3 regions of the Blautia sp. AF19-13LB genome follow, and region 3 is predicted to be linked to each of the others. Evidence: predicted binding sites of a transcription regulator. Region 3 holds the regulator's gene; each other region holds the start of a gene.
The links. The regulator Rex, encoded in region 3, represses fermentation and respiration genes when NADH is low (regulators of the CRP and FNR family bind a similar motif). The targets are predictions, from matches to a motif close to ATTGTTAANTANTTAACAAT.
Positions count from the first base shown of each region.

Region 1 (10,630 bases), on a different contig from region 3:
TTGCCATTACCAGACAGAACATGGCGAACTGGATGATCCGTCTTGGGGAAGAATATCTGGGAACCATGTATGATTATCTGCATAAACTTCTGTATGATTATCATGTGATACAGGCAGATGAGACTCCTGTACTTGTAAATAAGGACGGGCGTCCTGCCGGCAGCCAGAGTTACATGTGGGTGTACCGGTCCGGCTTTATGTACCGGGATCGTCAGATCATCCTTTATGAATACCAGAAAACGCGTAATGCATCCCATCCCCGGGAATTCCTGAGGGATTACACCGGGATCTGTGTTACGGATGGGTACCAGGTATATCATACATTGGAAAAGGAGCGTGAAGATCTGAAGATCGCAGGCTGCTGGGTTCACTGCAGGCGCAGGTTTAACGATGCACTGGAAGTGATACCAAAAGCACACCGAAAGGAATCGATCCTGCATCTGATCATGAAACAGATACAGGCCATTTACCGGGAAGAGGGAAAACTGTCTGATTTTTCTACGGAAGACAGGCTCATGCAGCGTCAGCTTGTGGTAAAACCACTGGTGGATGCTTTCTTTGCGTACCTGAAACAGAATGAACCTAAAATTCCAAAGAACGGTAAAATACGGGAAGCATTTACATATGCACTGAACCAGGAAAGCTACCTGAAAGTCTTTCTGGAAGATGGGGATGTTCCAATAGACAACAATGCCAGCGAACGTGCGATCCGTGGATTCTGTATAGGGAAGAAAAACTGGGAGATGATCGATACGGTCAATGGAGCCAATAGTTCAGTGATCATCTACAGTATCGCAGAAACTGCAAAGGCGAATAACCTGAAACCTTTCGATTATTTCGAATATCTGCTTACGGAGATTCCCAAACGTGTAGATGACAAAAACACAGATTTTCTTGCAGAACTTCTGCCATGGTCAGATATGTTGCCCGAAAACATTAGAAAGCCGCAAAAAGCCAGCGGAAAATAAACAGACCGCAAAAGCGGTCTGCTATTTGTCAAGGTACTCGTATTCTACCGTTTACGAAAACATAGCGAAATAATAGGAAAATAAAAGCTTTCTTATTTGAAAATTCATTCGATAGAACATGCGAAAGAGAGGCAGAAAATCAATGGCGAATTATGATTATGAGATTGTAAATGGAAGAAAAATCCGCGTAAGACCAAAAGAAACCGTATCGGAGATCGACAAAAACGGCTATTTCCGCAGACAGCCGAATCACTTCACGACTCCGTTCGGCGACGGTGAAAACGATCTGAAGGCAGAAGGTAATAAGAGATACCGTCTCGTCTGGGCAAAGCTGTGCCACTGGTCCAACCGCGCGGCGATCGTAAGAGAGCTGGAGGGCCTGGAAGATCAGATTTCCGTCAATATGGTAGAACATGCCCCGCATGAGAAAAACCTTGGCTGGGAATACGTTTACAATGAAAACAACATCGACCCGGTGCTCGGTGATCAGTTCCTCTCTGAGGCGTATTACCGTGCTGATGATGATTACCAGGGAAGAACGACCGTTCCGGCGCTGATCGACACAACGACGGGAAAGGTAGTCAACAACGATTACAACTGGCTGACCACTTATTTCGAGGTCAACTTCCGCCCATGGCACAAAAAAGGCGCGCCGGAGCTGTATCCGGTGGAGCTGCGGGAAGAGATTGACAAGATGAATCTCTGACTCTTCGATAATATCAACAACGCGGTATACCGCAGTTCCTTCTCCAGAAGCAACGAAGGCCATTTCGACGGTGTGAACACCTTCTACGCTGCGATGGACCGCCTGGAAAAACGGCTGGAAACCAATCGTTTTCTCTTCGGTGATTACGTAACCGATTCCGATATCCGCCTGTACGTGACACTTGCCCGTCTGGACATCCGCTATACCGCACAGCTCGGCGAGACGAAGCGTCCGCTCTACACTTACAAAAACCTGTGGGGCTACGCAAAAGAGCTGTGGGAGATTCCGGCATTTGCACATCACACAGATTTTGCAGCCATCATCCGCCAGGGAAGAATTGAGGGAGAGGAAGACGGCTTCCGCGCCAGCACACACTACGATCTGGCACTTCCGAAGATTGACTGGGATGCACAGTGGAAGGTTTCGACCGAGCGCGCCTACCTGTCCTCAGACCCGACCCATCCGATCTATCTTGGAAACAACCGCAGATTCGACATCGACCCGACCTGGTACGATCTGGGCGCAGAATCTCCGAAAAAAGAGGAGAAAGAAACGCCGCCGTCCTGCGGATGCTGCTGCGGCTGATCAAATCATAGATAAAAAATAGAAAACACCGTTTCAGAGGCAGATTTCCAAAAGGAAATAAACTTCTGAAAAGGTGCTTTTTTTCCGACGCACAAACTGCAAAAGGAAAGGCATGAAATCCGCTTATCGTCCGAAATGGAAAAATCCCTTTTTCTCATACGGCTCGCTCGTATACGAAACCAGCTCATATCCGATGTCCTTGATCTGCTGTTTCAGATACGGAATATCGAGCGGCGCTTCGCTGATGACAACGGTCTCGCCATTTTTTGCAGAAGAGTTTACTTTCTTTGGAGAGCAGCTCTTGCGGACTACATCATTCATATGGGATTCGCACATGCCGCACATCATACCATCAATTTTTAAGACTGTTTTAATCATACAATACCTGCTTTCTTCCGGGAATACAGCGAAACGAAAGCGTGCCGGACTGTATTCCTGGAGTTTGATGAAAAACTTGAAATCACATACCCTATCGGGGTATCTAAAATATAGCGTGGATGAAAAGAAATGTCAATAAGCTGATAAAATATGATAATTATTATCATTTAAGAAGGAAAAATACGGTCATGGAAGGGCGATTCGCCGGCAGAACATGGAAACTTGCCGGAATCGCAAAGTTCGTGTTACAATTGGGACAGCAGAGCAAAACAAGAGAGGAGACAAAAATATGCTCTCACAGATGAATTACCGAAAAGAAACACAGCCCCACGGTGATGAGCTTTTTCCGCTGAGCATTCACGTTTTCGAGACAGACCTGCAGAGTACCGTGCGGGTGTACTGCCACTGGCATGAGGAAGTGGAGCTCTTTTATGCAGTAAAGGGCGAAGCTGTTTTTCATATGGATACCGAGACCTTTCTCCTGCGGGAAGGGGAGACCGCCTTTGTCAATGCAAACCGCCTGCATGAGGTAGAGGGAATCGACGGACAGGAATTTACGTTTCTTGCCGTTGTATTCCAGCCGCGTTTTCTGTCCGGCACATCGCTTGACCGGATCCAGCAGCAGTATATCGAACCAGTGCTGTCCTCCGAGATCCGTTTTCCATCCAAGACAGAGCGGGGGACACGCCTTGCAGAAAAAACGGCACAGGCCATGCAGGAGATCCGAAATCTGCAGGAAAGAAAAGAACCGGGCTGGGAGCTGCTGTTAAAAGCGGAACTTCTGAAAATCTGGCAGGGATATTACAGTGCGGCAGAAAAGAACGGCGGAAAAACGGATGCCTCGACGAATTACCGTGTCAGCAGAATGAAAGAGATCCTCACATACATGAATGCTCATTTCTGTGAGGATCTCGAAATCGCGGAACTGGCGAGCCAGTTTCATATGAGTGAGAGCGCTTTCTGCCGCTTCTTTAAGTCGATTATGCATATTTCCGCCGTGACGTATGTCAATAACCTGCGGATTGCCGAGAGCTGCCGGCTGCTGCTTTCCACCGAGGAGGCGATCAGCAAGATTGCGAGCGACTGCGGATTCCGAAATATCAGCTATTTTAACCGAGTCTTCCAGGAACGCATGCACCAGACGCCGGGGCAGTTCCGCAGTTTATCCGCAGAAAACCGTACTGCGATATAAGATTCGGAACTTATGCAGGCTTCTGCGATCGGAATGCACGCCGCAGGAAGAAAAGTCCGGTCATATCAGCCAGTGCCCAGCCGATCGGAATGGCGATCCAGATTCCGGCAACGCCAAGCGCCGTGGCGGAGAAAAGGTATGCCAGCGCCACACGCATGCCAAGCGAAATGACGGTCAGAACAACCGACATCTCGGCGCGTTTGACAGCGCGGTAATACCCGTACAGCAGAAACAGCCATCCGATGCCGAGATAGAACGAGCCTTCCAGCCGCAGGTACTGTACGCCGATCGCGACGACCTCCATTTCTGATGCTTTCACGAAAATCTGCATCAGCGGATGCGCGAACAGATTGACAAGCAGAGAAATGACGATGGAAAAAGCAGCGCTCAGTGCAAAAGCATCTTTCGTGCCGCGCCGGATCCGCTCGTGATTTCCGGCCCCGTAATTCTGTGCGGTGAAAGTGGAGTAGGCATTTCCGAAATCCTGCACCGGCAGATAGGCAAAGGTATCAATTTTCACCGCGGCCGCAAATGCCGCCATGACCGCCGGACCGAAGCTGTTGACGAGCCCCTGTACCATCAGAATGCCGAAATTCATGACCGACTGCTGAATGCAGGTCATCGAAGAAAGATTCAGAATCTCTTTTAAAATGGAATGGCTGAAACGCCATTCTTTTTTTGACGGCAGCCACATGCGGCAGCGGAGCAGCACATAGAGCAGAATACCGACGGCGGACACATACTGCGCAAGAACCGTAGCGAGCGCCGCGCCTGCGATGCCGAACGGCAGTACAGCGACAAAGAGCAGATCCAGTGCAATGTTCAGCACAGCAGAGACAGCGAGAAAAATCAGCGGCACAGAAGAGTTTCCGAGCGCGCGCAGCATACAGGAAAAGAAATTGTATACGGATGTTGCAATAAGGCCGGCAAAGATAATCAGAAGATACGTCCGCATGCCGGGACGGACTTCATCCGGGACGCGAAGAAACGTAAGGATCGGCTCGATGCCTGCATAAACAGCGAGATTCAGCACGAGCGTAACGGCAAGGATCAGCAGAAACGCGTGGAGAATCGAAAGTTTTAAAGAAGAAAGATCTTTTCGTCCCTGATAAATCGAAAAGAGCGCACCGGCGCCCATCGACAGGCCGAGAAAAATGGAAGTCAGAAACGTCATCAGCGTATAGGAGGAGCCGACGGCGGCGAGCGCATTGCTTCCGAGAACGCGTCCGACGATCAGGGTGTCGGCAATGTTGTAAAACTGCTGCAACAGATTTCCTGCGATCATCGGCAGGGCAAACAGGATAAGAGAGCGGGAGATTTTCCCGCGGGTCAGATCGTAATACATAAAGAAACTTCTTTCCGAACATAATTATTAATATTATAACATAAAAAATCAAAAAATGTCAATTTGCAGGATGAAGTGTACAAAAATGCAATTGTCAGAAAACTTCGAAAAATCGAAGTTTATAAAATTTTTACAGATTTTGGGACACGTTCTGTAAAAAAACGGAAGATTTTCAGTTGATTTTTTTGGCCTTTTATGTATAATTAGAGTAGAAGAGGCCGGCTGGTCCGGTTTCTTCTAAAGGATACCTTCAAATTTCTGCATTTTGCAGAATGAAGCAGTATTACTATCAAAGGAAAGAGGTTAATTACAAGATGGCACAGATCGATTTAACAAAGTATGGCATCACCGGTACCACAGAAATTGTGTACAACCCTTCTTATGAGCAGTTATTTGAGGAAGAGACAAAACCAGAGCTGGAAGGCTATGAAAAAGGCCGGGAGACAGAACTTGGTGCAGTTAACGTTATGACCGGTATCTATACAGGCCGTTCACCGAAAGACAAATACATCGTTGTGGACGAGAACTCGAAAGATACTGTATGGTGGACTTCTGATGAGTACAAAAACGATAACCATCCGGCAACCCAGGAAGCATGGGCAGCAGTAAAAGAGATCGCCAAAAAAGAGCTCTCCAACAAAAGACTGTTCGTTGTAGATGCATTCTGCGGCGCAAATAAAGATACCCGTATGGCTATCCGCTTCATCGTTGAGGTAGCTTGGCAGGCACATTTCGTAACTAACATGTTCATCAAACCTACAGCAGAAGAGCTTGAGAACTTCGAGCCGGATTTCGTTGTTTACAACGCATCCAAAGCAAAAGTTGAGAACTACAAAGAGCTGGGTCTGAACTCTGAGACAGCAGTAGTATTCAACATCACAAGCCGTGAGCAGGTTATCGTCAACACATGGTACGGCGGAGAGATGAAGAAAGGTATGTTCTCCATGATGAACTACTATCTGCCGCTGAAGGGCATCGCTTCCATGCACTGCTCTGCAAACACAGACCTGAACGGTGAGAACACCGCAATCTTCTTCGGACTTTCCGGAACAGGAAAAACAACTCTTTCCACAGACCCGAAACGTCTTCTGATCGGTGATGATGAGCACGGCTGGGACGACAACGGAGTATTCAACTTCGAGGGCGGCTGCTATGCAAAAGTCATCAACCTGGACAAAGAGTCTGAGCCGGACATCTACAATGCAATCAGACGTGACGCTCTGCTTGAGAACGTTACCGTTGATGCAGCAGGCAAGATCGACTTCAATGATAAGAGCGTAACCGAGAATACTCGTGTATCTTATCCGATCAACCACATTGAGAACATCGTTCGCCCGATTTCTTCTGCACCGGCAGCTAAGAATGTTATCTTCCTGTCCGCAGATGCATTCGGCGTACTTCCGCCAGTATCTATTCTGACACCAGAGCAGACTCAGTACTACTTCCTGTCCGGATTTACTGCAAAACTTGCAGGAACCGAGCGCGGAATTACCGAGCCGACTCCTACCTTCTCTGCATGCTTCGGCCAGGCATTCCTGGAGCTGCACCCAACCAAATATGCAGAAGAGCTTGTTAAGAAAATGGAGAAGAGCGGAGCAAAAGCATACCTGGTTAACACAGGCTGGAACGGAACCGGAAAACGTATCTCCATCCGTGATACCCGTGGAATCATTGATGCAATCTTAAGCGGTGCTATCAACGAAGCTCCGACGAAGACTATTCCGTACTTCAACTTCGAAGTTCCGACTGAACTTCCGGGCGTTGATCCGGCTATCCTGGATCCTCGCGATACCTATGCTGATGCTTCCGAGTGGGAGACCAAAGCACTGGATCTGGCTGAAAGATTCATCAAGAACTTTGCAAAATACGAAGGAAACGCTGCTGGTAAAGCACTTGTTTCCGCTGGTCCGCAGAAATAAATCTTCTGAATTGACCGAAAGGAAGCCCCTGACATGAAAGTGTCAGGGGCTTTCTTTTATGAAAATATCTGGAGAAATAAAATAGTTCCCTGCCCGAAAGTACAGACTGAGGGGACAGGAAACTATTTTACAGCACACTCCAAAATAATGCAAAAAATTTCAGCACCACAGAGCGTGAATTGTTGCGTCACTGGTTTTCGCCGTACCCTGATACGCCTTCAAAATAGAAAATAAGGCAGATCAGCAGGACAAGAGCAGTTCACGTACCATTTCTGCATCAAAGGTAACAGAGGAAACATGGTTGACTTCTATCTGATATAACGCATTTGCTGCGATATGCTCAGCAGCCTGCTCAAGATCACGAATACCGCTTGTGTTTTCGTGGCAGGAGATTACGGCATCGAGTCCTTCCGGTGTCAGAATGCATTCATTTTCTTTCATACCGATGCGTTTTAATACCTTTGGAAGTGCATAGCGGGAGAAAATGATTTTCTTTTCTTCCGGTGTGTAGTCCGGAATTTCAATCACAGCGAAGCGGGACATCAGCGGAGCACTGATCTGGTTCTTGTCGTTTGCGGTTGCAATCGGGTATACACCGACGGTCGGGATCATACATTCGATATAGTTATCGGTAAAACCAAGATTATCAAGAAGGGTCAGCAGAACATCTGCCGGGTTTCCGTTTCCTTTGCCGGAGGCAGCCTTGTCGAGCTCATTGATGATAAAGACGAGGTTGGATTCACCAGCCATGGAAAAAGCATCCATGATGATTCCCGGTTTTGCGTTTGCGTAGATGCGGGAACTTCCGGTCAGCTGTTCCGGGTCATTAATCGAACTCATATCGAGTGTTGTCCACGGTAATTTTAAGATACGCGCAACGGCATAAGCAATCTGCGATTTTCCGGTTCCGGCAGGACCGATCAGTAACAGACCATAGGCCGGCAGCGTATGAGTCCGGTTAATCTGAATGATGGTTTCGATAATTCTCTGCTTCACGCGTTCCATGCCATACAGTTCTTCATCGAGGATCCGGCGTGCTTCCACTGGATCAATGGCTTCAAAATAGTTGCTTTTCCATTGAATATTCATCATCATGGAGAGGGCGCGCTGTGCGTGACGACGTTCTTCGGGAGAGACTTCGTGGGAACGGGCAACAGCGAGGTTTCGACGAGCCCAAAGGCGGATATTGTCCGGCAGCGTTCTTCCGGCACAGTTCATAAAATCAGTGATGGATTGGATACTGGTGAGCTTCATACTGTCACCGGTTTCCTCCTGATCCTCATCCTCAATTTCTTCTTCCGGTGCATTGCTGGCGAGGAGACGTTCAATCATAAACTGTAAAAATCCATCCTCAGCCGAAAGCTTTGCGCCGCCACCGAAAGCGATCTCGCGGATTTTGTAAACTGCATAACCGTCGGATGTTTGTGTACCGGAAAGGCGGACATTGATATGATTTTCGCCAAGCCATTTTAAAAGGCTGACAAAACGGGCATCGATCTGAAGGATGTCGGCAATGAAGGCATCTTCTTCGTCTTTAAATTCAAACGAGGTCCGTTTGGATGGGTTTGTGAAAATACCACAGGGATGATGCGGGAAAGCCTTCTCTTTTGTATCCAGAATTAGGATCGGCTGATCCGGAGAAGTAAACGGTGCGTTTGTGCGGAAAACAGTATACGTACATTCGGAAACTTTTGCTTTTTCCGGGGAATTGCTGAAATCAAAAACGGGCATGACAGAACCTCCTAATAAAATAAGTGCTTATTGGTACAATAAAAACAGTGTAGCACGAATTAAAAAATCCTGCAATCAATATGCAGAATTTTGTATTTTTATGCTATAAAAATGTTAGGCAGGCGGATATTCGCAATGGAAGCAGGGGACTTGCTCGATTCGGTTAAATTTTCGGATGGCGTAAAAAAAGCCCTCCGGGCAGGATCACACTGCGGCGGAGGGGAATTATGTCATTAAAGCAAGCTGCCGTAAGAAAGAAGCTCGCAAAACAGAAATCTTTCTTACACTGAAAAAGGAATAACATCAGGAAACAGCATTGGCTTTGTGAAAGTTCGGAAGCTGTACCAGCACGATCGCTGCAAACATCAGAATACAGCCGGAGAGCTCGCGAGCGGAGAGAGCCTGATGAAGGAGAATCCAACCGGCAAGAACAGAAAAAACGGATTCCAGGCTCATAAGCAGAGAAGCTGTGGCAGGATTTAATCCTTTCTGCCCGATGATCTGCAGGGTATAGCCAACACCTGAAGAGAGAATTCCGGCATAGAGAATCGGCATCCAGGCGTGCAGAAGATCGGAGAAGTTTACGGTTTCAAAGAGAACCATACAGACAGCGGACAGGATCGAACAGGTAAAAAACTGAATGCAGGACATTTTGATGCCGCTGACAAGCGGAGAAAAATGATCAATAACCAGAATATGTACGGTAAATCCGAGCGCACAGGCAAGCACAAGAAGATCGCCCTTCTGCAAAGAGAAGGAGCCGTCTGTCATACAGAGCAGATAGAGACCGACAACGGCAATGAGAACTGCGAGCCAGACCTTCGGCTGTACACGTTTTCGGAGGAACAGGCCGCAGACCGGAACAAGTACGATGTAAAGTGCAGTGATAAAACCGGCCTTTCCGACGGTTGTGTACTGGATGCCGATCTGCTGCAGGGTTGAGGCGACAAACAGTGCGATGCCGCAGAGAATACCGCCCGCCCAGAGCGTTTTTGGCTGTGTGCCATTTTCTGACGAAGCATCCGGCGGTAGGGTTCGATTTTTACGTGAGGAGAAAAAGACAATCAGCGGAAGAAGCGTAAGTCCGCCGAGCAGGTTTCGTGCCGCGTTGAACGTAAAAGGTCCGACATAATCCATGCCGGTCTGCTGTGCGACAAAGGCAGAACCCCAGATCGCAGCAGTCAGAAGCAGAAGCGCTGACTGTCGGTACTTATGAGAAACAGTATTCATAATAGAAAAAACCTCCTGAAATTGATACGATATTCATCATAGCACAAACAGATGGAAAAAGCGAACGGAAAAATGTCGGAAAAGACGGAAAAATAGCACAAATAATCATAATGACGAAAGAGTGCAGATGTTGCGAAAACGGATATGTGAAAAATGAGCAGAACAAAGGGAGTTAAAAAGAGTAAAATGAGCAATTTAACCAACATAAAACAAAAAAAGAACACCAAAAACAAAAAATAGACACTGTTTTTCTAACAGTCTTTGTGTATAATGAATTCATCAAGCAAGAACGAAAACCTTAAGGAGGTAAAAAGTATGAAAAAGCGTAACATGAAAGTCCTTGCACTGTTAATGACAGTGACAATGGCAGGAACGATGCTTGCCGGATGTGGAGACAGCGGAAGCACAAGCACTAGTTCAAGCGGAGGAGCAACAGCATCCTCCAGCGGAACAGCAGATGCATCAAGCGATACCACAGCAGCATCTTCCAGCACAGCAGATGCTTCCAGCGAAGATACCACAGGTTCAGATGATGTGGTAGGAGAGCTTCCAAGAAATGAAACTCTTTACTTCGCA
Region 1 covers NZ_QUGO01000013.1:92,914-103,543, reverse strand. The annotation lists gene tnpC (IS66 family transposase) at 1-968, shown strand, start outside; gene DWX32_RS20205 (hypothetical protein) at 1,111-1,674, shown strand; gene DWX32_RS20200 (glutathione S-transferase C-terminal domain-containing protein) at 1,747-2,259, shown strand; gene DWX32_RS13965 (heavy-metal-associated domain-containing protein) at 2,383-2,637, opposite strand; gene DWX32_RS13960 (AraC family transcriptional regulator) at 2,927-3,829, shown strand; gene DWX32_RS13955 (MATE family efflux transporter) at 3,840-5,174, opposite strand; gene pckA (phosphoenolpyruvate carboxykinase (ATP)) at 5,489-7,093, shown strand; gene DWX32_RS13940 (AAA family ATPase) at 7,334-8,824, opposite strand; gene DWX32_RS13935 (DMT family transporter) at 9,128-10,054, opposite strand; gene DWX32_RS13930 (ABC transporter substrate-binding protein) at 10,370-10,630, shown strand, end outside.
Region 1: the regulator Rex is predicted to act here: its motif matches at 5,198-5,217, upstream of pckA (phosphoenolpyruvate carboxykinase (ATP)).

Region 2 (10,630 bases), on a different contig from region 3:
AGGTTGTGGAGCTTACAAAGGAATACTTTTCCGGAGAAGGCAAAACCCGGTAAAATTCCTTTTCTCGCGGCGCATTCCCTTCTTCTGTAAGAAAATCATGTAAATTCGCCTTTTCCCTTGACAATCAGGTTGCTACCCCTTACACTGTTAAAAGTTTATAACATGTTTACCAAAGAGGGAAAACCGGGAGGAACTTTTGAATGGAAAAATGGAATGAAGTAAAACTGGTGCCGGAGTTTTCGGAACAGGGCGTGGACTGCTATCGCCTCGCAGGCGGCGATTATGAGAACGAATACTATGTCGTTTCCGAAGCAGAGACAAGAAAGCTTCTGAACACACCGGAGGTTGTCGGATATGAGGTTTATCACTGCCTGATTCCGTCTACTTCACAGATGCTTTATTATTTTAAAGAGCAGGGAAAGGTAACCGCAGCCAACATCCTTTCCATCCTGCGCGGCGCTTTGAATTATCCGCTGGAGGAAAGCTGCTACCGTGAGCACATTCGTGTACATGACATCAGTTTTCTGTCAAGTGAGCGCGTCTTTAAAGAGGAAGAAATCGCAGGACTGGAAATCAAATACAGCAAGCTGACGATGGTTCCGGGAAGTACACTTCTGATCGGCGATATCATCGCAACGGGTGAAACGCTGATCCACTGCCTGCGCTACGTAACCGATTTCTACCGTGAGCACGGTGCTTCCCTTCGCAACATTATCATCTTTACGATCGGCGGCACAACCGGAATCAAAATCCTGGAACGTCTCACAAAAGAAATCCGCGAGTTCTGGCCGGAGTTTGAAGGCTTTATCACCGTATATTACGAAGGAATCTTCAGCACCTATCAGGACAGGGGCGTATCTGGAATCAATCTGCCGGATGTCGATTTCTACTGGAAAGACGGTATCATTGCACCGGAGTTCCGAAGAGAAACGCTTTCCATGCGCGATCCGCTGTTTGAAAAATGCATCATCTACGATGGCGGTGCAAGACGCTATGAAATCCATGAGCACGTCGAGGAGGTTCTCGATTTCTGGAATAAAATGCTGGAGAGAGCCGACCGGATCGACTTCACCAGACTGCTCGAGGAGAAGCTCGGCTGCCCGCTTGGCGCATCCTACGAAGAGTGGATTCACATCAATCACTACGAAGAAATCGATGAACGTGTGACCAAATGGCTGTACCGCCAGGAAAAAGGCTATATTGCAAGCCTTGGCGATGCTACCCTGAAAGAAATTGCGGCTGAACGAATTGAAGAGTTTACCGCAGCACTTCGCAAATACATGCTGTAACAAAAAACCATTTCTTACGGTTCGCTGAATTTCGGCGAACCGTAATCACAGTTTTCAGGAGATATTATGGAAAAAGAAAAGAAAGTAAAAGATGTTGACTTCGCGGACAGCGCGGTTCCGGCTTCTGCCCGGAAAAATGTAGTAACCATGTTTATGATCATGCTTGGCTTCACCTTCTTCTCGGCAAGCATGTGGGTCGGCCAGCAGCTCGCTGACGGCCTCGATTTCTGGGGCTTTTTGGGATCACTGATCCTTGGTGGAATCATTCTTGGTATTTATACCGGTCTGCTCGGCTACGTCGGTGCAAAAACCGGTCTGTCACTTGATCTTTTGTCCCAGAGAGCCTTTGGCGAAAAAGGTTCCTATCTGCCGTCAGCCATGACCAGCTTTACGCAGATCGGATGGTTTGGTGTCGGTCTTGCCATGTTTGCAATTCCGGTTTCCAAGGAGCTGCTCGGCGGAAGCACTGCGGCACAGTGGGGACTTGTTATTCTTGCCGGCGTCTGCATGACCGCCTCTGCCTATTTTGGTATTGAATCTCTGACCATCGTCAGCTATATCGCTGTACCAAGTGTTGCCATTCTCGGAACGATCGCCATGGTCATGGCCGTAATGAGAGGCGACGGAACGATCATCGATCAGTTTGCCAAATCCAGCGGATCTCTGACTATCATCGGCGGTGCCGGTCTTGTCATCGGCTCCTTCGTTTCCGGCGGAACCGCAACCCCGAACTTCGCACGTTTTGCAAAGGACGGAAAAGCGGGTGCCATCACCACGGTTGTGGCCTTCTTCATCGGAAACTCCCTGATGTTCTTCTTCGGTGCCGTTTCCTCGATCTTTGTCGGCGGAAACGATATCTTCGAGGTTATGGTCCGCCTGAACCTGTTCTACCTGGCTGTTCTCGTTCTCGGTCTTAATATCTGGACTACAAACGACAACGCTCTGTATACCGCAGGTCTTGGTCTTGCCAACATCTTCCATCAGAGGAAAAAACCGATGGTTCTCCTTTCCGGTATCATCGGAACGGTTGCCTCCGTATGGCTGTACTACAACTTCTGCGGCTGGCTCAACATTCTGAACTGTACCCTGCCGCCGGTCGGCATGATTCTGGTGCTCGCCTACTTCATGAACAAAAAGGACTTTGAAACCGATCAGCCGAAGCTTAAAACCGTAGACTGGTTTGCGGTTGCCGGTGTCATTCTCGGTGCCATTGTTGCGAACCTCTTACACTGGGGCATCGCTTCCATCAACGGCATGGTTGTTGCCGCTGTATGCTACTGTGTCGGACAGGCCGTAAACAAAAGAAAATAACAATAACGCCCTTGGCATGTTTCTCGCTTTCATCCTGGAAACATGTTCAGGGCTTTTTATTTCTTCTGATTCGCGTTATAATGTATGCATAACTCTGCATAGTTATAATTTTCGAAACGAAAGGAAACTGCCCGGATGATCCATTCCACCGTATCTGCTCCCAAAGGAGAAAAAACAAAATACCGTCTTGCCGAATCCATGAAGGAGTGCATGAAATCAACCCCTGTCGAAGAGATCACCGTGCGCCAGATCTGTGAAATCTGCGGTGTTACCCGCCAGACCTTCTATCGTAATTTTCTCGACAAATACGATCTGATCAACTGGTACTTTGATAAATTACTGACAAAATCCTTCGAACATATGGGTCGCGGAACGACCGTTTTTGACAGTCTGGAAAAGAAATTTACCTATATTCAGAAAGAAAAAGCTTTTTTCGCCGCTGCCTTCCGCTACGACAAGCAGAATTCTCTGCGTGAGCACGATTTTGACCTGATTCTCGCGTTCTACGAAAATCTGATTCACGAAAAAAGCGGCAGCCCGGTTTCACCGGAAATGCATTTTCTTCTCGAAATGTACTGTCAGGGTTCCATCACCATGACCGTAAAATGGGTGCTTACCGGCATGGATCTGACACCTTCCGAGTTTGCAGCTCTTCTCGTCCGGGCAATGCCGGAAGACTTAAAAAAACTGTTCCGGAATCTGCAGCTGCTCTCTTAGAGCGCGTGTCAAAGTGGGGCTTGCAGATTGCGGAAATGGTTTTTCAGACACTCTCTGGTTATTTTTCACAAATTTTGTTCTGTTGTTTTTGTCACAATGGCGATTTTTTTTAAAGTGTTACACTTCGCTTCTTCTGTCACTTTCTTTTTCCCTTCCGGATTTGTTAATATAATAACAAGTTCAGTAAAACCATTTATTCATTTTAGAAGGGAGTTTTTCAATCATGGCAAATCGTATTAATTTAAATGCAACCTCTTATCACGGAGCAGGCGCTATTGCCGAGGTCGCAAATGAAGCAAAGGCACACGGCTTCAAGAAAGCTTTCGTATGCTCTGACCCGGATCTGATTAAATTCAACGTTACTTCCAAAGTAACCGATATTCTGACCGCAAACGGACTCGACTATGAGCTTTACAGCGATATCAAGCCAAACCCGACCATCGAAAACGTAAAACACGGCGTAGAAGCTTTCAAGGCATCCGGCGCTGACTATCTGATCGCCATCGGCGGCGGTTCTTCTATGGATACCTCCAAAGCAATCGGTATCATCATCGCAAACCCGGAGTTTGAGGATGTCAGAAGCCTTGAAGGCACTGCACCGACCAAAAATCCATGCGTACCGATCATCGCTGTTCCGACCACAGCCGGTACTGCTGCAGAGGTTACCATCAACTACGTTATCACAGACGTTGAAAGAAAACGTAAATTCGTATGCGTTGACCCGCACGATATGCCAATCATCGCAGTTGTTGACCCGGATATGATGTCCTCCATGCCAAAAGGACTGACCGCTTCTACCGGTATGGACGCTCTGACCCACGCAATCGAGGGTTACACCACAAAAGCTGCATGGGAAATGACTGACATGTTCCATCTCAAAGCCATCGAACTCATCTCCAAATCTCTGCGCGGTGCTGTCGCAAACACCAAAGAGGGACGCGAAGGAATGGCTCTTGGCCAGTACATCGCAGGTATGGGCTTCTCCAACGTGGGTCTTGGAATCGCTCACTCCATGGCACACACCCTTGGTGCTGTTTATGATACCCCACACGGTGTTGCATGTGCCATGATGCTTCCGATCGTTATGGAATACAACCAGGAGTGCACCGGTGAGAAATACCGTGAAATCGCACGTGCCATGGGCGTTGCAGGTGTAGACGAAATGTCTCAGGAAGAGTACAGAAAAGCAGCGATTGATGCTGTTAAGAAGCTGTCCGCAGACGTTGGAATCCCGTCTGTTCTCGAGGCAGTCAAAGAAGAGGACCTGCAGTTCCTTGCAGATTCCGCACACGCAGATGCCTGCGCACCGGGCAACCCGAAGGATGCAAGCGTAGAAGATCTGAAGGATCTGTTCCGCAAAATCATGGCATAACGAACACAGTTCGTCTCCCACATGTCAAGCGGATATTCGCAATCCGCTTCGCTACTTGCTCATAACCGAATAACTGCTCCGCAGTTTATCAGAAGGAGCTTGCACTCCTCCTGATACAAGCAAGTCCCCACCCACTGCTTATTGCTTTTCGCAATGGAAGCAGGGGACTTACTTGATTCGGTTAAATCACCCCGGAAAACAGAAATTTTCATCCTGTTTTCCGGGGTGATTTTTCTTTTTATTCTACTGTATTTCCGTCTGCATCCACAGTCACAGTATTGACTGTTGCATTGTCGAGAACCATATTGATCATGCGCTCCATCATGATATTGCGCACTACCGTATCTTCCCCGTAATAATCATTGGCCGCTTTCAGGAAATCTTCCTGCGACATATTGGCATTGGCTGCCTCGTCGTTTAAGATCTGCTGGTAATCCTGGTCATCTGTCGTCCAGCCTTCTGCCTCTTTTACGGCATCCAGAAGAAGGGCACTTTTTGCCATCGTTCCTGCATACGTTGCTTTCTCCTGATTGTAGGTTGCTCTGTCCGCATACTGCTCCAGATAGTCGTCCAGGGAAATGCCGTAATTCTGAAGATAAGTGGTATACCGTTTATCGTAATCCTCTTCGCCAAGGGTGATATAGGATTTCGGAATTTTGTGAAACGTACAGCCGTCTGCCACCTGCTGCATCGCGTCATTCTGCAGATTATTTTCCGCTGTCGTCTCATTTGCAGCCTCCAGCTCTGCGCGTTTTCCGGCACGGTATTCCTCCACAGTGCTGTAATCTGTATTCTCTGCTACCCATGCATCGTCGAGTTCCCATCCGTCAATGTTTTCTGCCGGGCGGGTAAACGCATTTACCGTAACGGTAAACACAACGTCTTTTCCTGCCAGATCGGTACTCTGATAGCTGTCCGGGAATTTCAGGTTCAGATCCTTTGTCTCCCCTGTTTTCATTCCAATGACACCATCCTCAAATCCATCGATGAAGGTACCGGATCCGATCACCAGATTGTAGGAATCACTGCTTCCGCCGTCAAACTCCTTGCCGTCAACTTTGCCAACATAGGCAATATCGGCGGTGTCGCCTTTTTGTACGGTGGCGTCCGGATCGTCCATGGTGACAGCTGTCTCTGCCATAATGGCCGTCTGTACGTCATCATCCGTTACCTGCTCTACTTTCTTTTCCAGTGTCAGCTTTTTGTAATCTCCAAGCGTTACACACTCTGCCGGATCAACTTCCTCATCGACAACCGGAATCCCGTCTACATCACTCGGGGAAGCGTATTCCTCAGAAGCTGTGCTGTCGGACGATGTGCTGCCTGCGCTCGACGCATCGGATGCTGAGGAAGCGCTTGTGCTGCTTGCGCTTGATACGGAACTGCTGCTTGTTGTATTGTTTTTTCCACATCCGCTCACACTGGCTGCTCCCAGTGTCATGAGCAGAAGCATGACTGCTGCTTTTCTTTTCATTCTTGAATTTTCCTCCATACTACGCCGTTCCCGGCGCGTTGTAAATCTCATTTTACCATACTTGTCTGGTAAAAAAAAGGCTGGGGCTCCGATTTTAGAAATTCTTATGATTTTCAACCGTAAAATCGCCTGGATTGCGCTAAAATGTGTTTGCGTTTTGCCGAAATCAATGTTAGAATGTTCATAGACTGGCATTGTATGTTCCGATGCCCACATTATTTTTTGCAGAGGAGGAATAGAGGGATGAAACCCTGGATTATCGTATTAATCGTATTAGCTGTCATCGCTGTCATCCTTGGTCTGCTGTATTACTTCGGTAAAAAAGCACAGACAAAACAGGCCGCACAGCAGGAACAAATGGAGGCCATGAAACAGACTGTCTCCATGTTGATCATAGATAAGAAAAAGCTTCGCATGAAAGATTCCGGACTCCCACAGATGGTCATTGACCAGACACCGAAAATGATGCGTCGCGCAAAACTGCCGATCGTCAAAGCAAAAGTCGGTCCGAGAATCATGACCCTGATCTGCGACGCTGCTATCTTCGATCAGATCCCGGTAAAAAAAGAAGTCAAGGCTACCGTAAGCGGTATCTATATCACCGGAGTTCGCGGCATCCGCGGTTCTTTAGAGCAGCCGGCAAAGAAAAACGGCTTCTGGCAGAAAATGCTCCGCAAGGCACGCGGCGAGGAGAAATAAAATTTCATCTGAAACAAAAAGAAACACGCTTTGCGTGTTTCTTTTTGCTTTCGCGGCAGTCTCCAAGGTCTCGTGCAAGCCCGGACTTTGGCTCGTTGCTCGCGAAAATACCCGAGTTGAATGATTTTCATTCTTCCCGGGTATTTTTTTATAAATTCAGTTTTCCGCCTTCCCGCGGTCTTACCTCGATATCGATTACGCAGTCCCCCACGTAGCTGTCGTTGATGTCGAGCGCGTATTCTGCCTTCAGTAAAATCTGATCCGGCGTCTCTTTCATTCTGACCTTCGTCGCCGCAACTCCCATGTTGATCATGCCATATGGCGTGTGATAAAACGAAATGTTCTTTTTATCCTCCTCAAAAATCATATGGACATCAATGAGGCCGCGCTTGCGCACCTCGAGGGCGTTTTCCGTAAATTTGATCATGTTGTGCGTCATCATGTCAAAGCCTTCGGTTGCCTCGTCGTAGATCAGAAAGTGATGGCCATTTTTCTTGTAGTACGAACCCGTCGTCATAACCTCCACCGGTTCTTGTTCGCCGGATTCCTCATCCATCAGATACTGCAGTCCGCGGATGCTGATGAGTACGTCTTTTTCCATCCTTTTCTGATGTTCCTCTCTCTTTTCTGTATGTCGTTTTTAATAGTTTTCAATCTGTACCTGTTTCGTATCGCTGATCTGCTCCGGCAGAACGGAATGTGCGAAGGCATTGAACCGCTCCACGCCGTCGCTTGCGAAGAACTGGTATTTTTGACGGCCCAGCTCATCGTTTCCCGGATTCTCCAGATCCAGCTCCCGCAGCAGTCTGCGCAGTGCCTGTGAGGTTTCGTATGCCGGGTTGACGAGTGTTACTTTTTCTCCGACTACTTTCCGCAGCAGAGAACGCAGCAGCGGATAGTGGGTGCATCCCATAATCAGCGTGTCGATGTCTTTATCCAGAATCTCTGCCAGATAGCGGCGCGCCACTTCCTCGGTGATCGGATCTTTTGTCCAGCCCTCTTCCACGAGCGGCACAAACAGCGGACACGGTTTTCCGTAAACGGTGATCGCCGGATCTGCCTCGGTAATGAGCTGCTGGTAGAGGCCGCTCTGAATAGTGCTCTCGGTTGCGATGACGCCGACGCGCTTGTTCTGCGTCGTCTCGACGGCCATCTGTGCGCCCGGTTTTACCACGCCGATGATCGGGAGATCAATCTCTTTTTCGATCGTATCGAGTGCCAGCGCACTTGCGGTGTTGCAGGCGATGACGATTGCCTTGACCTGCTGGGTTTCCAGAAAGTGTACGATCTGACGGGAATAACGGATGACGGTGTTCTTCGATTTGGAACCGTACGGCACACGCGCGGTATCTCCAAAATATACGATTCGTTCGTCGGGCAGGTTTCGCATAATCTCACGCACTACGGTCAGTCCGCCGACACCGGAATCAAAGACGCCGATCGGCGCCTGTCTGTCTGCTTTCATACTTTCCTCCATTTTTCATCCGGCATTACTTTTTTGTCATGCCGAATGGGGTTCATTTCTATATTTAATATATCTGAATTTTTACATTTCTTTTTTCATTTCACGACCCTGGTTAAAATAGGTCGCTGATACATTATTTTAACCCGAATGGAGGAATATTGCAATCATTTCTCTTGAAAGTCTTTCGAAAAATCCGCCTAACGCCAGAAAAACCGGAGCGAAATCCGGTCACTTTTCAGGATTTCGCGGTAGGCGGCGTCACTCAACAGATTCTGCAGCGGAATCCGGCTTTTTTCGACTTTTTCTGCACTTTCGCCGTCCTCGTTTACGGGGCGCAGGGCATCCGAAAAGCAGATGGACGGGTACAGCATGCACCACCAGTTGTGCCCTTTGGCTCTGCCGATGTTGATCTGAAGAGCGTCGTACGTTCCGGCGGGGAGAATATAATTGCCCGTTTCTTTTTCCTCAAAACTGGCTTTTCCGTACGTTACGGTGATATCGTCAGTACTGCCTCCTGCGCGCAGCGTCTGAAGGGCGGCGGCACGGATGGAAGGCTCGTTTTCACGCAGGATTTCTTCGGTTTCTGCTTTTGTTTCGGCTCCGTGCAGGATCGTCTGCAGTTCTTCGGCAACGGCATCGCGTACCTGAAGCTTGATCTGCTGGTCGGAGGCGCAGTCGCTGTTGGCTCTTACGTGAAAGCGCACGATCTTTGCAGCGACTTCCTGCTGCAGACGGGACTCGCGGAGAAGATTGGCGGTTCCGGAAAGGATCAGCGCCGCAATGCAGACGGGGAGCCAGCGGCGGCAGAAAATTTGAAATGCCGCCTGGAATTGACTTCTATGCTGGTTCCCAAATGTATTTCGGGGCTGCGCCTGCCTGTCCCTGGATTTCTTCTGTGTCTGATTTTGATTCCGTTTCCGGCTCTGTACTTTTTTCTCATTCATATGCTGCCTCCTGTTTTTTTCCAGTTTTGCCGGATTTCAAAACTTTTATACACAGACACTCACTACCCGCTCCGATATTCCATACACTTTAAACCTTTTACGGCGCTTTCGGAATCCACAGAATGCTCCTTTCGTTTTCCCACGCATAGCACAAGTCCGCCAGTGTCACCGCCTCTTTTCTTTTCACCCGGTTGTCATAAATTCCGCACAGGTACTCACCGACGGACTCCACCTGTTTTCCGTTCTGCTCCATGATATCTTCTGGTTTTTCTGCGTGAAACAGATAGGCACTGTGCCCAAGCGCACGGTCCTGTTCCAGGTACTTCAACAGTTCTTCCATCCGTCCCCGGTCACTGAGCAGTGCATCGGAAAATACAATCGCCTGGACGTGTCCGGTGTCGAGATCATATTCCTCTGTGCTGTCATATTGCTGCGCAATCTCCTCAAACGTCTCCGCTTCAAAGAACAGCGATGCGGGGTCCTCGTCGGTTCCCTCCTCCTGCTCATCCTTTCCCTGGCCGGTCACCACCGCAAGATTCGCAGGCGCATACCAGACGCGCCATTTACCGCCAGCCGTCTCCTTTTCTCCGCCGCTCTCACTGACCGCCGTCCCGGTTTCTTCCCCAGTTTCACTGTTTTCCGGCGCAGTCGCCTCTTCCGACATATAATCAAAGGCAACCGCCAGTGGATACAGCCGCTTTTCCGGCTCTACTGCCCCGCAGGATGACAGGAAAATCATACTGCCCAGCGCCAGACACACAAGCCGCAGTTTTTTCATATGCTTCTGGCAGAAGCCGAGCAGCACCGTGATGGCAAGGAAAAACGGAAAGTAACCGTATCGGACCGACCAGCCGCTTTCCGCGCATGACAGCAGCCATATAAAAAGCACTGTACCGATCTGTACATAGAGATTCTGCGGTTTCCACAGTCCCGTCTTCTCTCCGATCAGCGATACGTAAAACAGCAGACTTCCCAGTGTGAACAGCAGTCCCATCAAAAGAAATGCCATCCACAGAATATCAAACCGCTCCAGAAATCCACCCGGCAGGCTCGTTCCTGCCATTAACAGTAAGAGCGGGTCCTGCGCCGCAGCCGTGCCGCGCCGGCCGAAAACGCCGAGCAGCGCCATGCTTCCTGCAATTACAAGAAGCCCCGTTTTCCAGATACTCTGCGTCACCGGAAGAATGACACTCCTGTGCTCTTTCTGCACATGCCCCAGTAAAAACGGCAGCAGCGCAATCGGTGTTCCATTTTCCAGTGTTCTCCACACATTCCACCCAAAAAGTATTCCGTTATCCACAATTTCAACAGACTTTGCTGTCTCCCAGGCATCCTCAAACGAGGAAAAATGCATCTGCG
Region 2 covers NZ_QUGO01000020.1:11,398-22,027, forward strand. The annotation lists gene DWX32_RS16230 (alanine/glycine:cation symporter family protein) at 1-53, shown strand, start outside; gene DWX32_RS16235 (hypothetical protein) at 201-1,289, shown strand; gene codB (cytosine permease) at 1,356-2,600, shown strand; gene DWX32_RS16245 (TetR/AcrR family transcriptional regulator C-terminal domain-containing protein) at 2,736-3,317, shown strand; gene fucO (lactaldehyde reductase) at 3,541-4,689, shown strand; gene tig (trigger factor) at 4,928-6,163, opposite strand; gene DWX32_RS16260 (hypothetical protein) at 6,407-6,862, shown strand; gene DWX32_RS16265 (DUF1934 domain-containing protein) at 7,011-7,463, opposite strand; gene murI (glutamate racemase) at 7,503-8,327, opposite strand; gene spoIIR (stage II sporulation protein R) at 8,525-9,271, opposite strand; gene DWX32_RS16280 (GerAB/ArcD/ProY family transporter) at 9,369-10,630, opposite strand, start outside.
Region 2: the regulator Rex is predicted to act here: its motif matches at 3,477-3,496, upstream of fucO (lactaldehyde reductase).

Region 3 (10,630 bases):
CTGAACATCAATCTGGACATGATCGGAACGTATATGGGAAAATTTATCGCCTGCGTATCGGCAGAAGAAAAGCTTACCCATTACATCAGCTATATGGCTGCAGAAGTTGGCTTTCCAATCGCAGCAGAAAACGGCGTCTATTCCAGTGATTCCACGCCATTTGCCGATCATGGGGTTCCGGCTGTTTCGTTTGCGCGTATTGCCAACGGAAATGTCGCCCCGATTCACTGCCGCTACGATGTCAAAGATGTGATGTCGATGGAGCAGCTGCAAAAAGATATTGATTTCCTGACAGTATTTACCAGAAGATTCGCAAACGCAGCGGTCTGCCCGGTGGCAAGAGAAATACCGGAAACGATTCGGAAACAATTGGATGAATATTTGTTTCGCAAGAGAAAAGAAGCCTGATATACTTCGATCACGGATATGAGCAGCGAGACGAATTGCAAATAGGAAAAAGAACGACAGTGGCAGGAGAGAGAAACCATGAAAAAAATAGAACTGGTAGAAATCAGGCAGGTAAACGATGCCCTTGCAGAAATGGTTGCGCTGTTTCGAGTAGAACTGCGTTCCTATAAAGGAATTGCATCAAAACCGAACGTGGAAGACGGACGGGAAGAAATGAAGGAATACCTTTTAGCAGGATTTCCAGTGTTTGCCGCTACGGTGCATGGCGAATACGCAGGTTATGTTGTCTGTCGTATTGAGAGCGAGGTGGTGTGGGTGGAATCCATCTTTGTCAGAGAAGAGTACCGCCGGCAGGGAGTCGCTGCCGCACTGCATGGCAAGGCAGAAGAAATTGCAGCTTCTTATGGAAACGATACGGTTTACAACTATGTCCATCCCAATAACCACAGGATGATTGAATTTTTGAGAAAGCGTGGTTACACCGTTCTGAATCTAATTGAGATCCGTAAACCGTATCAGAATGAAAAACTGACGCAGACGATTACGGTTGGGGAACATGAATTTGATTATTGAGGGAGTCATTTTCATCCCACAATTCCAGAAAAGCCCGAAGTTCAGACGGAAGGCGCCCCTTGCGCCAGGCAAGCAGGATTTCGGTTGTAAGGTCTGCATCTGTGATGGTGCAGGCCTTTAATTTATGGGTAAGATTCAGCATGGAGGCCGGCAGAAGAGCGATGCCAAGGCCTTTTTCTGCCATTGTCATTGCCGTGCGGGCGTCCTCGCAGGTGAGATAGATATCGCAGAACAGACCCGCCTGCTCGAAAGCGGAGAGCATGTATTTCCGGTAGCGGTTCGACAGAATCAGCGGCTGCTCGGCAAGTTCCGTAAGCGAAAGGGTTTCACGCCCGGCAAAAAGCGGGTGAGAAGGGAGTGCCATGGCGGTGATGCTCTCTTTTAAAAGGGTCTTCGTCTCGCAGCCATTTAAAACGATTGGCGTGCGGAGCGTGGTGAGATCCACCATGTGATTTTCGAGCTGGTCTTTTAAAGCAAAGGTAGAACCCTCGTGGACATCAAAATGGATGTGCGGGTATTTCCGGGAAAATCGCAGGAGATAGTCGGCGAGCAGCGAAACGGTGGATGGCGTCATGCCGATGTGGAGTGTCGCAGACTGACTGGATTTTACGACTTCGCGCCTGGTGAGATCCGCAAGCATCAGAAGCGTTCCTGCCTGTTCATACAGTGTTTTTCCTGCCTCGGTCAGGGTGATTTTCTTTGTACCGCGGATGAGAAGAGGCACCTGAAGCTCTTCCTCCAGCATTTTGATCTGATAACTTAACGGCGGCTGTGTCATATGCAGCACCCGTGCCGCCCCGCTGATGGTTCCCGCGTCCACGATGGCGCGGAAGTATTCGAGTTGTCGAAGTTCCATAAAAATCCTCCTGAAAAAACTATATAAAAATTATTCAATTTCAATATAAAAACAATAATTTACATATAGAATACGCCATGCTATACTGAAAAGCAAGTGAAAAAGAAGGGAATGAGGGAACAAATGAAACGAATTGATTTCGAACATGGAACCGTAACCGGAAACATCTTCGGGGCAGCGCTCCCGATGCTGGTTGCTCAGATTTTGAGTCTGCTGTACAATATTGTAGACCGCGTCTACATCGCGCGGATCCCGGAGGTAGGAACGGCGGCACTCGGTGCAGTCGGTCTGTGCTTTCCGCTGATCGTTATCATCACAGCATTCAGCAACTTGTTTGGAAGCGGCGGCGCTCCGCTGTTTTCGATTGAGCGTGGAAAGAATGATCAAAAAAAGGCGGAACGTATTATGAATACGTCGTATTCCATGGTATGTGTCTGTGCTGTCATACTGATGGTGATCGGCTTTTTGTTTGCCCGTCCACTGCTATCACTGTTCGGCGCATCGGCAGATGCGATGGTCTACGCGTATCCTTATATGATGATTTATCTGATCGGAACTTTGCCGTCGATGGTGGCAACCGGCATGAACCCGTTCATCAACGCGCAGGGCTACTCGACCGTTGGTATGCTTTCCGTCACGATCGGAGCGGTCGCAAACCTGCTGCTTGACCCGCTGTTTATCTTTGTGTTTGGCTTTGGTGTGCAGGGGGCTGCGATTGCAACTGTGATTTCCCAGACACTTTCCGCAGTGTTCGTTCTGTATTTCCTGACCCGGAAATCGGAACTGAAAGTGCGCTTTGTGCGGAAAAATGAAATTTCTGAGTGTGCAGGCTATGCGAAAAATATTGTCAGCCTCGGTACCGCGGGATTTATCATGCAGCTGACCAACAGCCTTGTCACGATCTGCTGCAACAACGTACTCTCTGTGACCGGCGGTGATATTTACATCTCTGTTATGACGATCGTATCGAGCGTGCGTCAGCTCGTCGAGACACCGATCTATGCAATGAATGAGGGAACTTCTCCGATTTTGAGCTATAATTACGGTGCACGCCGTCCGGCCCGCGTGCGCAAGGCGATGTGTGTCATGAGTGCGATGATCCTCGGCTATACCGCAGTGATGTGGAGCGTGATTGTTCTGGCGCCGCATGCGCTGATCGGTATTTTCAGTTCGGATGCGGTACTGACCGCAGATGCGGTTCCGGCTCTGAAGCAGTACTTTGCAGCATTCATTTTCATGGATCTGCAGTACATTGGACAGACCGTATTCAAATCTCTGAATAAAAAGAAGCAGGCGATCTTTTTCTCCCTGCTCCGAAAAGTCTTCATTGTTGTACCGCTCACCTATCTGATGCCGTACGTACTCCACATGGGAACGGACGGTGTATTCCTTGCCGAACCGGTATCAAACGTAATCGGCGGAAGTCTCTGCTTTATCACCATGCTGATTCTGGTTCTGCCGGAACTGAAGCGAATGGAGCAGCAGAAGTAATGTTTTTGAAAAGTTTCTGAAAAAAGGACAGGAAGATCTTTACCGAAACGGTTTTGGCAGATATCTTCCTGTTTTTTATTGCCATACATACAATATGATGCCTCGGACAATCTGATGCGCATTGGAGTCCCGGCGCTCCGCATTCTGTCGGTGCCTATCTGCTTTCGATTCCAGGTCTGATCTATCAGGCGGCGCTGCAGGGACTTTCCCTTGGAAAAGAAAGTATGTACATATCCATGACACGCCAGGCGATTCTGCCGCTGGTGTTTGCATTTCTTCTCAAAGGATTTGGAAACCTGAATCTGATATGGGGCGCCTTTGTCCTGGCTGAGCTCTGCGGCATCCCGCTTGCAGCAGCTCTCTGGAAACGGAAAGGGGAAAAGCAGATTCAGTTTTAAGTATAGAAAAGAAAAACAAAAAGGCTGTTCTTTGCGAAAGGCAGCCTTTTTTGCATACCATAAGATAAGAATACACAGGGGCTTATGGATGAAAGAGCAGGAAAATCTGACAGGAAAAGGAATTACAGCCGCCGTGCTGGATACAGGGATTTTTCCCCATATGGATTTTGACGGCCGGATTGTAGCCTTCCGGGATCTTGTGTACGGGCGGGAGACGCCTTACGATGACAATGGACACGGAACGCATGTCTGTGGTATCCTTGGCGGAAGTGGAAGAGCGTCCGGCGGAAAATACCAGGGTGCGGCACCGGGATGCCGGTTTGTCGTAGTGAAGATTCTGGACCGAAGGGGAAATGGAAGAAAGCAGGATATCCTCGCGGCGATTGACTGGGTGTGCAAAGAGCGAATAAGACTTAATATCCGCATTTTAAATATTTCAGTGGGAACAACAGAGCAGGAAAAAACGGTGGATGATCTGCTAGTACAGGCGGTGGAGCGCGCCTGGGATGACGGGATCACTGTTGTGACAGCGGCCGGAAATCTGGGGCCCGCTCCGGGCAGTATTACGGCGCCGGGGAGCAGCAGAAAAGTGATCACCGTGGGAGCGGGCGATCTGCTGGAGCCAAGAAGAGGAATCTCCGGATGCGGCCCGACACGGGACTGCGTCTGCAAACCGGATCTTGTCGCGCCTGGAAAACGTCTCATTTCCTGCGCGCCTGGAAGAAGCAGGAAGGAATATGTGGTGAAGAGCGGCACCTCGATGGCGGCACCGCGGGTGTCCGGAGCCGTGGCTTTGGCACTTGAACGGGTTCCGGATCTTACAAATGTCCAGGCGAAAATGCTGCTTTGCGAATCGGCGAGAGACCTTGGCCTTCCGCGCAACCGTCAGGGGCATGGGATGCTTCAAACAGACCGTTTTCTGTCTCTTCTGTGAGACACTGTGCGGCAGCATAAAAAAAGAAAAATGAAGGAAAACACCTCTCATCCTGCAAAAATTGTGTGAATTTATGGGAAAATGCCAAAAAATCAGGCGAATTTTGACTTGACAAGCTATAGGATACTTTATACAATAAACGGGAATAGAAAAAGGAGGCCTACTATGGAAAAAATTCAGATGACCACTCCTCTGGTAGAGATGGATGGAGATGAGATGACCAGAATTCTCTGGAAAATGATCAAAGATGAGCTGCTTCTCCCGTTTATTGACCTGAAAACGGAATATTACGATCTGGGACTGGAACACAGAAACGAGACGAACGATCAGGTAACCGTAGATTCCGCAAACGCTACCAAGAAATACGGTGTAGCAGTCAAATGTGCCACCATTACGCCGAATGCAGCGCGTATGACCGAGTACAATCTGAAAGAAATGTGGAAGAGCCCGAACGGAACGATCCGTGCCATGCTCGACGGAACCGTTTTCCGTACCCCGATTGTCGTAAAAGGCATCGAGCCGTGCGTGCGCAACTGGAAAAAACCGATCACGATTGCCCGTCATGCATACGGAGATGTCTATAAAAATGCAGAAATGCGCATTCCGGGACCGGGAAAAGCAGAGCTGGTTTATACGGCTGAGGACGGCACCGAGACAAGAGAGCTGATCCACAACTTCACCGGCGCCGGTGTCATTCAGGGCATGCACAATCTGGATAACTCCATAGAAAGCTTCGCGAGAAGCTGTTTCGAGTACGCACTGTCCACGAAACAGGATCTGTGGTTTGCAAGCAAGGATACGATTTCCAAGAAGTATGATCACCGCTTCAAGGATATCTTCCAGGAGATCTTCGATGCAGAGTACAAAGAGAAATTTGCAGAAGCAGGCATTACCTACTTCTACACTCTGATCGATGACGCCGTTGCCCGCATCATGAAAGCAGAGGGCGGCTTTATCTGGGCCTGCAAGAACTACGACGGCGATGTCATGAGCGACATGGTATCCTCCGCCTTCGGTTCCCTTGCGATGATGACTTCTGTTCTCGTATCCCCGCACGGATATTACGAGTACGAGGCTGCGCACGGAACCGTACAGCGCCACTATTACCGTCACTTAAAAGGTGAGGAGACATCCACCAACTCCGTGGCCACCATTTTTGCATGGACCGGCGCACTCAGAAAACGCGGGGAAATGGATGGAAACGCAGAACTTTCCGCATTTGCAGACCGTCTGGAAAAAGCAACGATCGCAACGATCGAGAGCGGAAAAATGACAAAAGACCTTGCGCTGATCACCACCATGGAAAATCCGACCGTATTAAACAGCCGTGATTTCATCCTGGCCATCCGCGAGGAGCTGGAGAAATAATTAAACGAAGCAAAAAAGAAAGCCGATCCGGCATTCCCGCAAAAAGGGATGCGCCGGACCGGCTTTTTCTGTTTTGAATTTTCCGGGGAAAACCAGGCCTATTCGGCAAGCTCTTCCCATTTTTCATACAGCTCTTCGAGTTCCGCGGCAATCTCTGCTTTCTCTTTGCTTAATTTCACACACTCTGCCACATTCGTTGCGACTTCCGGTTTCGACATTTCCTCATCAATTTCCGAATCGCGTGTCTCAAGCTCTTCAATTCGTTTCTCCGTCTTTTTCAGCTCGTTTTCTTTCTTGCGGAGACGTGCCTGTTCTTCTTTCTGCGCTTTCCAGTCCAGCTTTGTGGAGGAGGCTTCGGAAGGAGCCGCTGTTTCTTCCGGAGCGGCGGCATCGGCAGCAGGAGCATAGATGCGGGTCAGCTCTTCTTTTTTCTCCAGATAGTAATCGTAATTTCCGATATAGTTGACGAGTGTTTGTCCCGTCAGCTCCAGAATCCGGGTTGCAGTCTGATTGATAAAGTAACGGTCGTGGGAAACGTACAGTACCGTTCCAGTGTAATCCTTCAGCGCGTTTTCCAGAATCTCCTTTGATACGATATCGAGGTGGTTGGTCGGCTCGTCGAGGATCAGGAAGTTGGCGTTCGAGAGCATCAGCTTGGCAAGGGAAATTCGTCCGCGCTCACCGCCGCTCAAGGTATGAATCGGTTGGAAGACATCGTCGTTTGTAAACAGGAAGGCGGCCAGCACATTTCGGATTTCGGTGTTTGTCAGATACGGATACGCGTCGGAAATCTCCTGGAAAATGGTCTTTTCCATGTGGAGCACCTGATGCTCCTGATCGTAGTAACCGATCTGTACACGGCTTCCAAGTGTAAAAGAGCCGGCATCCGGGCGGATGACTTCGTTTAAGATCTTTAAGATCGTCGTTTTTCCCGTTCCGTTGTTTCCGATGATTGCGACGCGCTCCCCGCGCTTGATTTCGAAATTCAGATCCTGGAAAAGCGTCTGTCCCGGGAAGGCTTTGGAGAGGTGCTCGACGGTCAGCACATCGTTTCCGCTTGTGATGCGCGGTTCCAGACGGATCCGCATATCGGAGCGTACTTCGGTCGGCTTTTCCAGCACATCCATTTTGTCCAGCATTTTTTCACGGCTCTCGGCGCGTTTGATGGATTTCTCGCGGTTGAAAGATTTCAGCTTTGCAATGACTTCTTCCTGATGGTGGATTTCCTGCTGCTGGTTGACCCAGGCATGGTAAGCGGCTTCACGGAGCATTGCTTTTTTTTGACTGTAGGCGGTATAGTTTCCCTCAAAAGTTGTTACTTTTTTATTGTCCACTTCAACGACTTTTGTGACAACGCGGTCGAGAAAGTAACGGTCATGGGAGACGATCAGGACGGCTCCGCTGTAATTTAAAAGATACGTTTCGAGCCAGGAGATCGAGTCCATATCGAGGTGGTTGGTCGGCTCGTCGAGCAGAATGATGTCCGGTTTGGTGAGCAGCAGTTTACCAAGTGCCACGCGGGTCTTCTGACCGCCGGAGAGGGAGTCCACCTGTTTTTCAAAATCGCTCTCGGAAAAGCCAAGACCTTTTAAAACACCGACGACTTCACTGCGGTACGCGTATCCGTTTTCCAGTTCAAAGGTATGGGAGAGGCGGGTGTAGGTGGAAAGAAGTTCATCCAGCTCTGCACCGGATTTTGTATTCATATCACTTTCCATCTGACGGAGGCGTTCCTCCATATCGATCAGATTCTGTTTCGCGGTCAGCACTTCCTGGTAAATGGAAAGGTGTCCGGTCAGATCCTGATGCTGGGCGAGATAGCCCATCGTCTTTCCTTTGGAGAGGATGACCTCTCCCTCATCGGCCCTCATTTCGCCGATGATGATTTTTAACAGCGTCGATTTTCCGGCACCGTTGATGCCGACCAGTGCGGTTTTTTCGCGTTCTTCTATATGAAAAGATGCATTTTTGATAATTTCCGTTGTCCCGAATGCTTTCGAGATATTCTGACATGCAAGAATCATGTGGTTCCTCCAGATAACATATTTCTGTATTTTGACATAATACACCATCCTTATTATAGAGAGTAATACACAAAATTTCAAGAAATCTTTGACAATTTTCTATCAACCATATATAATATGAATATATGCAGGTGTAAATAAGGAGGAATTTATCTTGGAAGAAAAAGGAATTTCGCGGGCAGTTATCAAAAGACTTCCTAGATATTATCGTTACCTGGGCGAATTGCTGGAGGACGGAGTAGAACGGATCTCTTCCGGTGAGCTGAGCGAGCGGATGAAAGTGACAGCTTCCCAGATTCGCCAGGATTTAAATAATTTCGGCGGCTTCGGCCAGCAGGGGTATGGTTATAACGTGCGGTATCTGTACAGCGAGATTGGAAAAATTTTAGGTCTGGACAGAGTCCACAATATGATTTTTGTCGGAGCCGGAAATCTGGGACAGGCGCTTGCTAATTATGCGGCCTTTGAAAGAAGCGGATTCAAAACGGTCGGTATTTTTGACGTCAACCCGGTATTAAAAGGAATCTCCGTGCGCGGAATTGAAATCCGCATGGCGGACGAGCTTCCGGAATTTATCAAGGAACACCATGTAGAGATTGCGGCTTTGACACTGCCAAAAGCAAAAGCGGTAGAGATGGCAGAGATTCTCGTGGACAACGGTGTAAAAGCAATCTGGAATTTTGCACATACCGATCTAAACTTAAAACTTCCGAAAGATGTGATCGTCGAGAACGTCCATCTTTCCGAAAGTCTGATGCGTCTCTCCTACAATCTGACCAGATATGAGGCGGAGCATCCAAAGAACAATTAAGAAACCAAAACAAAAGCAGGAGAGTCTTCGGGAAACCGGAGACTTTTTCTGTTCACTTTCCGGATAAGGCAGGAAAAGGAGGAAAAGCGATGAAACGGATTCTTACAGCAGCACAGATGAAGCAGGCAGACCGCAATACGATCGAAACCATGGGGGTACCGTCCCTGGTACTGATGGAGCGCGCAGCGCTGTCCTGCGTGGAGGAGCTTCAAAATGGAACATGGGATACAGGAAAAGTCCTTGCTGTGTGCGGTCCCGGAAATAATGGAGGGGACGGTGCGGCAATTGCACGGATTTTAAAGACGAAAGGGGTGGATGCGGAACTGTTCTGTCTTGGAAATCCGGAAAAATACAGTGAAGGCATGAGAGCACAGAAGAAAATTGCGGAAAATTATGGGGTCCGTGAGGTTAAGAATCCGGATTTCCGGGAATATACTGTTATCATAGATGCCATCTTTGGAATTGGCGTATCCCGTCCGCTGGCAGGGGAGTACCGGAGGGCAGTGGAAGCAATCTGCGCAAGCGGTGTTCCTGTTCTTGCCGTGGACATCCCTTCGGGGATCCACACGGATACCGGAGAGGTCCTTGATGCGGCGGTGAAAGCCAGAGCCACGGTGACATTTGCCTGTGCAAAGCCAGGGCTTCTCTTTGATCCCGGAAAACGATATGCCGGAGAGGTCCTGGTCCGTGATATCGGAATCGGCTTTGATGCAGGAGAAGAGGAGACGCCCTGGTACGGTTCAGTGGAAAAAGAAGATCTGGACCGGTTTCTTACCCGCACGCCGATGGGAAATAAGGGAACCTTCGGAAAGGTGCTGGTACTTGCCGGTTCCGGTGCCATGTGCGGAGCCGCTGTTTTGTGTGCCAGGGCAGTCCTTGCATCCGGTGCCGGCATGGTAAAGGTTGTGACAGAGGAAAGAAACCGTACGCCGCTTTTCTGTGCCCTGCCGGAAGCAATGGCGGATTTCTGGAAGGAGGATGAGCCGCTTCCGGAAGAAGCCCTGCTGCAGGATCTCGCCTGGGCGGACGCTGTTGTTGCGGGACCGGGACTTTCCAAAAGCCGGACGGCAAAAGAACTGCTCGTTTTTACGGTGCAGCACACAGAAGTTCCTCTTGTTCTGGATGCAGATGCGCTGAACCTGATTGCAGAAGATGCAGAGATTCTTTCGGGCTGCCGGGCAGAAAAAATTTTAACGCCTCATGTAGGAGAGCTTGCACGGCTGCTGCACATGACCATTGCAGAATGCCAGCGTGACCCGGCAGGAAGCGCCGGAAGGGCAGCCGAAAAATACCAGGCCTGCTGTGTACGAAAGGATTCCGTAACCGTGACAGCAGAGGAAGGGCGTGAGCAGTATTACATAAACACAAGCGGAAGCAGTGCGCTTGCGACGGCGGGAAGCGGCGATGTGCTCGCGGGAATCACAGGCGCCTTTGCAGCAAAACGTCAGTGTGAAAAAAACGAGAAAAAAATCAGCCTTGCCAAAACAGCGGCACTGGCGGCATATGCGCATGGAAAGGCGGGAGAGGCTGCGGAAGAAAAAAGCAGTGCTTCCTATGTAACAGCATCCGAGATTATCAGAGGATTGCAGTCAATCTGAGCAAAGCAGATCAGAATCACGGGTTCCCAAAAGGACTCCGGGCGGACTTTTTTGAAGCGCCGGATGAAATTTGTGAATACCTCCGGAAAAACAGGCAATATTAAATACATGGAAACGATTTTAAAAGGCGTAAAACGCCGGATCGTTATCGTATGGGAAAGCAAAACGG
Region 3 covers NZ_QUGO01000007.1:207,405-218,034, reverse strand. The annotation lists gene DWX32_RS09450 (M28 family metallopeptidase) at 1-408, shown strand, start outside; gene DWX32_RS09445 (GNAT family N-acetyltransferase) at 487-981, shown strand; gene DWX32_RS09440 (LysR family transcriptional regulator) at 950-1,837, opposite strand; gene DWX32_RS09435 (MATE family efflux transporter) at 1,961-3,328, shown strand; gene DWX32_RS19585 (hypothetical protein) at 3,553-3,726, shown strand; gene DWX32_RS09430 (S8 family peptidase) at 3,815-4,660, shown strand; gene DWX32_RS09425 (NADP-dependent isocitrate dehydrogenase) at 4,826-6,028, shown strand; gene DWX32_RS09420 (ABC-F family ATP-binding cassette domain-containing protein) at 6,127-8,052, opposite strand; gene DWX32_RS09415 (redox-sensing transcriptional repressor Rex) at 8,207-8,863, shown strand; gene DWX32_RS09410 (bifunctional ADP-dependent NAD(P)H-hydrate dehydratase/NAD(P)H-hydrate epimerase) at 8,953-10,461, shown strand; gene DWX32_RS20455 (hypothetical protein) at 10,525-10,630, shown strand, end outside.